Streptomyces collinus: one gene and its partner. The protein of the gene in region 1 interacts with the protein of each later gene in a pairwise test. Links are inferred from orthologs where the notes say so. Each region holds a gene or a part of one and is shown in the gene's direction. Other genes may lie near its edges.

Region 1 (3,765 bases):
CACCAGCAGGAAGGCGATCGAGGCGACGGCCGTGGTCCGGTGCACGGCCTGCGCCAGGATGCGGCGGCGCGCGTCGAGAAGGATCCGGTCCTGGGCCACGAGGCCCCAGATCACGGATGCCGTCAGACACACGAGGGACAACACGCCCGCACCGAAGTTGAGGAACTCGGCGAACGAGTCGTCTGCCGTGGAGTCGTAGGGATTCACGACCGGCCTCCCCACGTCCCGGCGTGCGGGGGTGGCGAGCTGATACTGCGATGAGGGTTCATGGGGGCAACTCCGAGCGGTTCGGGAAAGCAGCGGTCCCGCTGCCGAACTCTAAGCGGAGCCATACCGATCAGTACGAGGTTTGAGTTATTGCGTTGTTATCAAAGGACAATCTGGCTGCTGTGATGTCCTTTAGTAGCTGTTACGCGAAGTAACTATTGACCTTGGTTCAGCTTGTTTGGGCACCGAGACAGCCCCTCGGAAGTGCGTCGCGACGCGCTGGGGGCCTGCGGTACCCTAGCGCCATGCGTGCCGTACGCCTTCTGCTTAGCGGGCCGCGCTGATCAGTCCCGGCCACCGGACGAACCGAGTGGCCGGCATCGGCGCGGCGTCCCCTCCTGTGCGAGGGGATTTTTCGTTTCTCGAATCAGACAGCCGCAGGCAGAGACGATCGATGGAGCTTTGAGGATCATGAGCGAGACGAACCCCGCCGCCACCTCCGAGGTGGCGGCGCCGCACCGCTACACGGCCGCCATGGCTGCCGAGATCGAGGCACGCTGGCAGGACTTCTGGGACGCCGACGGCACCTACGCCGCACCCAACCCCAAGGGTGACCTGGCCGGTGCCCCGGAGATCGTCGCCCGCCCCAAGAAGTTCATCATGGACATGTTCCCGTACCCCTCCGGTGCGGGCCTGCACGTCGGCCACCCCCTGGGCTACATCGCCACGGACGTCTTCGCGCGCTTCCAGCGGATGACCGGCCACAACGTCCTGCACACCCTGGGCTTCGACGCCTTCGGCCTGCCCGCCGAGCAGTACGCGGTGCAGACCGGCACGCACCCGCGCGTGTCCACCGAAGCCAACATGGAGAACATGAAGTCCCAGCTGCGCCGGCTGGGCCTGGGCCACGACAAGCGCCGGTCGTTCGCCACGATCGACCCGGACTACTACAAGTGGACCCAGTGGATCTTCCTGCAGATCTTCAACTCCTGGTACGACCACGACGCCCGCCGGGCCCGCCCGATCGCCGAGCTGGTCGCCGCGTTCGAGTCCGGTGAGCGGCCCGTACCGGGGCACACGCGCGCGTGGGGCGAGCTGAGCGCCGCCGAGAAGGCCGACGTCCTGGGTGAGTTCCGGCTGGCCTACGCCTCCGACGCGCCGGTCAACTGGTGCCCCGGGCTGGGCACCGTGCTGGCCAACGAGGAGGTCACCGCCGAGGGCCGCTCCGAGCGCGGCAACTTCCCGGTCTTCAAGGCCAAGCTGCGCCAGTGGAACATGCGCATCACGGCCTACGCCGACCGGCTGCTGGAGGACCTGGAGGAGCTGGACTGGCCCGAGGCCATCAAGCTGCAGCAGCGCAACTGGATCGGCCGCAGCGAGGGTGCCCGCGTCGACTTCCCCATCGACGGCGAGCGCATCACCGTCTTCACCACCCGCCCCGACACCCTGTTCGGCGCCACCTACATGGTGCTGGCGCCCGAGCACCCGCTGGTGGAGAAGTTCACCCCGGCCGCCTGGCCCGAGGGCACGCACGACGTCTGGACCGGCGGTCACGCGACCCCGGGCGAGGCCGTCGCCGCCTACCGCGCCCAGGCCGCCTCGAAGTCCGACGTGGAGCGCCAGGCCGAGGCCAAGGACAAGACCGGCGTCTTCATCGGCGCGTACGCCACCAACCCGGTCAACGGCGAGCAGGTCCCGGTCTTCATCGCCGACTACGTCCTGATGGGCTACGGCACCGGCGCGATCATGGCGGTCCCGGCCGGTGACCAGCGCGACTTCGAGTTCGCGCGCGCCTTCGAGCTGCCGATCCACTGCATCGTCGAGCCGACCGACGGCCGCGGCACGGACACCTCGACCTGGGAGAACGCCTTCTCGTCGTACGACGCGAAGATCATCAACTCCTCGAACGACGAGGTGAGCCTGGACGGCCTGGACGTCGCCGAGGCCAAGGCCCGCATCACCGAGTGGCTGGAGCGGTCCGGCGTCGGCGAGGGCACTGTCAACTTCCGGCTGCGCGACTGGCTGTTCAGCCGCCAGCGATACTGGGGCGAGCCCTTCCCGATCGTCTACGACGAGGACGGCATCGCCCACGCGCTGCCCGAGTCGATGCTGCCCCTGGAGCTGCCCGAGGTCGAGGACTACTCGCCGCGCACCTTCGACCCGGATGACGCCGACACCCAGCCCGAGACCCCGCTGTCGCGCAACGAGGACTGGGTCAACGTCACCCTGGACCTGGGCGACGGCCGCGGTCCGCGCGCGTACCGGCGCGAGACCAACACCATGCCCAACTGGGCCGGTTCCTGCTGGTACGAGCTGCGCTACCTGGACCCGCACAACTCCGAGAAGCTGGTCGACCCCGAGATCGAGCAGTACTGGATGGGCCCGCGCGAGGGCCAGCCGCACGGCGGCGTCGACCTGTACGTCGGCGGCGCCGAGCACGCCGTGCTGCACCTGCTGTACGCGCGCTTCTGGTCCAAGGTCCTGTACGACCTGGGCCACGTCTCCTCCGCGGAGCCGTTCCACAAGCTGTTCAACCAGGGCATGATCCAGGCCTACGTGTACCGCGACAGCCGTGGCATCGCGGTGCCGGCCGCCGAGGTGGAGGAGCGCGACGGCGCCTACTGGTACCAGGGCGAGAAGGTCTCCCGGCTGCTGGGCAAGATGGGCAAGTCCCTGAAGAACGCGGTCACTCCGGACGAGATCTGCGCCGAGTACGGAGCCGACACGCTGCGCCTGTACGAGATGGCCATGGGCCCGCTGGACGTCTCCCGGCCGTGGGACACGCGCGCGGTGGTCGGCCAGTTCCGGCTGCTGCAGCGGCTGTGGCGCAACATCGTCGACGAGGCGACCGGCGACCTGACGGTGGTGGACGCCGAGCCCGACGAGGACACGCTGCGGGCCCTGCACAAGGCGATCGACGGGGTCGGCGGCGACCTGGAGGGCATGCGGTTCAACACCGCCATCGCCAAGGTCACCGAGCTGAACAACCACCTGACCAAGGTGGGCGGGGCCGTGTCCCGCCCGGTGGCCGAGGCCCTGGTGCTGATGGTCGCGCCACTGGCCCCGCACATCGCCGAGGAGCTGTGGCGCCGGCTGGGGCACACCGACTCGGTGGTGCACCAGGACTTCCCGGTGGCCGACCCGGCGTACGTCGTCGACGAGACCGTGACCTGCGTCGTGCAGATCAAGGGCAAGGTCAAGGCGCGGCTGGAGGTCGCGCCGTCGATCTCCGACGACGAGCTGGAGAAGGCCGCGCTGGCGGACGAGAAGGTCGTCGCCGCGCTGGGCGGGGCCGGGATCCGGAAGGTGATCGTGCGCGCGCCGAAGCTGGTGAACATCGTTCCGGCGTAGCCGCCGGGGCGTGCGGACCGCTCTCGGGGTGGGTTCTCATGGGCAGGGCCCCATGTGCAGGGCCCCCTCGGGGGCCCCTACGGGCAGGACCCGGGCAGGACCCCTCTCGGGGTGGTCCCCTACGGGCAGGACCCGGGCAGGACCCCTCTCGGGGTGGTCCCCTACGGGCAGGACCCGGGCAGGACCCCTCTCGGGGTGGTCCCCTAC
Region 2 (3,285 bases), 3.2 Mb from region 1 along the record:
TCGACCGGCAGGTCGTCGAGCAGACGCTGCGCGACCTCGTCGGGGTGCACACGTCCGGCCCGGTCGTGGTCCATTCCTGCGCCCCCGACGTGCCGTTCGCCCTGCTCCGCCGGGCCGGCGCCGCCGCCGTCTCCTTCGACTTCTCCCTGCTCACCGAGCGTGACGACGAGGCGATCGGGGAGGCCGTGGAGGGCGGCACCCGGCTCTTCACCGGCGTCGTCCCGTCCGCGGAGGGCCCATTGTCAGACCCTGCCGGTAGCGTCATGGGTGTCAGGACGCTGTGGCGCAGGCTGGGGCTGTCTCCGGGGCTTCTCGCGGAGGCGGTCACGGTCACCCCGGCGTGCGGACTCGCGGGGGCCTCCCCGGGGTACGCGCGCACGGCTCTCGCGCACTGCGCCCGGGCGGCGAGATCCCTCGCGGACAACCCAGAGTAACGGGAGGACGACACGGTGGCCGGCGACAAGCAAGCGGAGACGACGACGGTGCCCGCCGAGGCGCGGGAGAAGCACGCGCGCCTCGCGGAGCAGATCGAGGAGCACCGCTTCCGCTACTACGTGAACGACGCTCCCGTCGTCAGCGACGCGGAGTTCGACCAGCTGCTGCGTTCCCTGGAGGCGCTGGAGGAGGAGTACCCGGAGCTGCGCACCCCGGACTCGCCGACCCAGAAGGTCTCCGGCTCCTACGAGACGGAGTTCACGGCCGTCGCGCACCGCGAGCGCATGCTCTCCCTCGACAACACGTTCAACGACGAGGAGATGGCCGCCTGGACGGAGCGCATCGCCAGGGAACTGGGCGAGCAGGAGTACCACTTCCTGTGCGAGCTCAAGGTCGACGGCCTCGCCGTGAACCTCACCTACGAGCACGGCCGCCTCACCCGCGCGGCCACCCGCGGCGACGGCCGCACGGGTGAGGACATCACACCCAACGTGCGCACGATCGCCGAGATCCCCGACCGCCTCAAGGGCGACTCCGTCCCCGACCTCGTGGAGATCCGCGGCGAGGTCTACTTCCCGATGGAGAAGTTCCAGGAGCTCAACGCGCGCCTCGTCGAGGCCGGCGACAAGCCCTTCGCCAACCCGCGCAACGCGGCGGCCGGTTCACTGCGCCAGAAGGACCCGCGCGTCACCGCCACCCGCCCCCTGCACATGGTGGTCCACGGCATCGGCGCCTTGGAGGGCTTCACCGGACTCACCCGCCTCTCCCAGGCCTACGACCTGCTCAAGACCTGGGGCCTGCCCACCTCCCGGCACAACAAGGTGGTCGACGGCCTGGAAGGCGTACGGGAGTTCATCGCCTACTTCGGCGAGAACCGCCACTCCGTCGAGCACGAGATCGACGGCGTGGTCGTCAAGCTCGACCAGATCCCCCTGCAGGGCCGCCTCGGCTCCACCTCGCGCGCCCCGCGCTGGGCGATCGCCTACAAGTACGCGCCGGAGGAGGTCAACACCAAGCTCGTCAACATCCGCGTGGGCGTGGGCCGCACCGGCCGCGTCACCCCGTACGCCCAGGTCGAACCGGTCACGGTCGCGGGCTCCGAGGTCGAGTTCGCCACGCTCCACAACCAGGACGTGGTCAAGGCCAAGGGCGTCCTCATCGGCGACACGGTCGTGCTGCGCAAGGCGGGTGACGTCATCCCGGAGATCCTGGGCCCCGTCGCCGACCTGCGCGACGGCACCGAGCGCGAGTTCGTCATGCCGAGCGAGTGCCCCGAGTGCGGCACGGCGCTGCGGCCGATGAAGGAGGGCGACGTCGACCTGCGCTGCCCGAACGCCCGCACCTGCCCGGCCCAGTTGCGCGAGCGCCTGTTCTACCTCGCCGGCCGCAAGGCGCTGGACATCGAGCACTTCGGCTATGTGGCGGCGGCGGCCCTCACCGCCCCGCTGGAGCCGAAGGACCCGCCGCTGGCCGACGAGGGCGACCTGTTCGACCTCACCATCGAGCAGCTGCTGCCCATCAAGGCGTACGTCCTCGACCCGGACAGCGGGCTGCCCAAGCGCGACCCGAAGACCGGCGAGGAGAAGGTCGCCACGATCTTCGCCAACCAGCAGGGCGAGCCCCGCAAGAACGCGGTCGCCATGCTGGAGAACATCGCGGCGGCCAAGGAGCGCCCCCTGGCCCGCGTCATCACCAGCCTGTCGATCCGTCACGTCGGACCCGTCGCGGCCGAGGCGCTGGCCCGCGAGTTCCGCTCGATCGAGCGCATCGACCAGGCCACGGAGGAGGAGCTGGCGGTCACCGAGGGCGTCGGAGGGACCATCGCCGCCTCCGTCAAGCAGTGGTTCGCCGAGGACTGGCACCGCGACATCATCCGCAAGTGGAAGGCCGCGGGCGTCCGCATGGAGGCCGAGAGCACCGGCGAGGACGAGGGGCCGCGCCCGCTCGAAGGCCTCACCGTCGTCGTCACCGGCACCCTCGAACACTTCACCCGGGACGGCGCCAAGGAGGCGCTGCAGAGCCGCGGAGCGAAGGTGACCGGCTCTGTTTCGAAGAAGACGTCGTTCGTCGTCGTGGGGGACAGCCCCGGATCGAAGTACGACAAGGCGATGCAGCTGAAGGTTCCGGTCCTGAACGAGGAGGGTTTCGGCGTCCTGCTGGAGCAGGGAGCGGAAGCCGCGGCCGAAGTCGCCCTTTCGGCCGAGGAGTAGCGGTTGAAGGCCACCCGTTCGGCGCATACCAGATGCATACGGGTGGCCGGGGCGCATTCGGGCAACCGTCGGCGACCGCTGCCCGTGGAAGCCTTCTGCGGCCTACTGTTGAGATGTGCGCCTGCCGTGCCCAGCTGCGGTCGGGGCATCTTCGTGCTCGCACAGAGCGCGGGGAAGGGTTTTCGGGCGCGGGCCGTTGAGGGATGTCGGGCACCGGGCCGCGGGGCGTGGGCACCGCCGGCTGTGAGAGGGACGGGAATGGAACCGACCGAGAGCGCCGTGCCGGGCTCGCGGCTGCGCCGTGTGGCGGTCGCATGGCGTGCAGTCCGTGGGGCCGTGCGGCCGGCGGGGCGTCCGGGTACGGAGGTGCGCGCCGTCGGACAGTACACCCCGGACGGGCGGGGTGACGGGGGGCGCGCCGTTGACGGCCCCGGCGCACAGCCGATCACCGAACACACGCCCCTGCCCGCCGGCGCGGACGACCCGGACGGCGAACGACACCAGTCCTGGCCCGCGCTGCCCGCGGCCGTCGTCGCGGCGGCCGGGTTCGTCCTGGGCGCCGGCTTCTACCGCGCCTTCACCGGCGGCCACGCGCTCTTCCCGTCGGGCACGGCCGGCTGGTCGCTGGCCGTGCTGACCG

Evidence for each region.
Region 2: the proteins of leuS (region 1) and ligA interact in binary tests that used the Escherichia coli proteins (3 or more experiments, as listed by UniProt). The link is inferred for Streptomyces collinus from one-to-one orthologs.

Annotation. Positions count from the first base shown.
Region 1 is NZ_CP133771.1:2,958,128-2,961,892, reverse strand. The notes cover bases 305-3,758. They hold leuS (leucine--tRNA ligase), read left to right. Parts: upstream 305-678; coding sequence 679-3,558; downstream 3,559-3,758. Outside these bases: RFN52_RS13360 (ferric reductase-like transmembrane domain-containing protein), read right to left, coding at 1-207.
Region 2 is NZ_CP133771.1:6,185,050-6,188,334, forward strand. Bases 74-3,047 are described here. They hold ligA (NAD-dependent DNA ligase LigA), read left to right. Parts: upstream 74-449; coding sequence 450-2,645; downstream 2,646-3,047. Other genes in these bases: RFN52_RS28325 (methionine synthase), read left to right, coding at 74-434; RFN52_RS28335 (putative bifunctional diguanylate cyclase/phosphodiesterase), read left to right, coding at 2,904-3,047. Also shown: more of RFN52_RS28325, read left to right, coding at 1-73; more of RFN52_RS28335, read left to right, coding at 3,048-3,285. UniProt on the Escherichia coli protein: DNA ligase that catalyzes the formation of phosphodiester linkages between 5'-phosphoryl and 3'-hydroxyl groups in double-stranded DNA using NAD as a coenzyme and as the energy source for the reaction.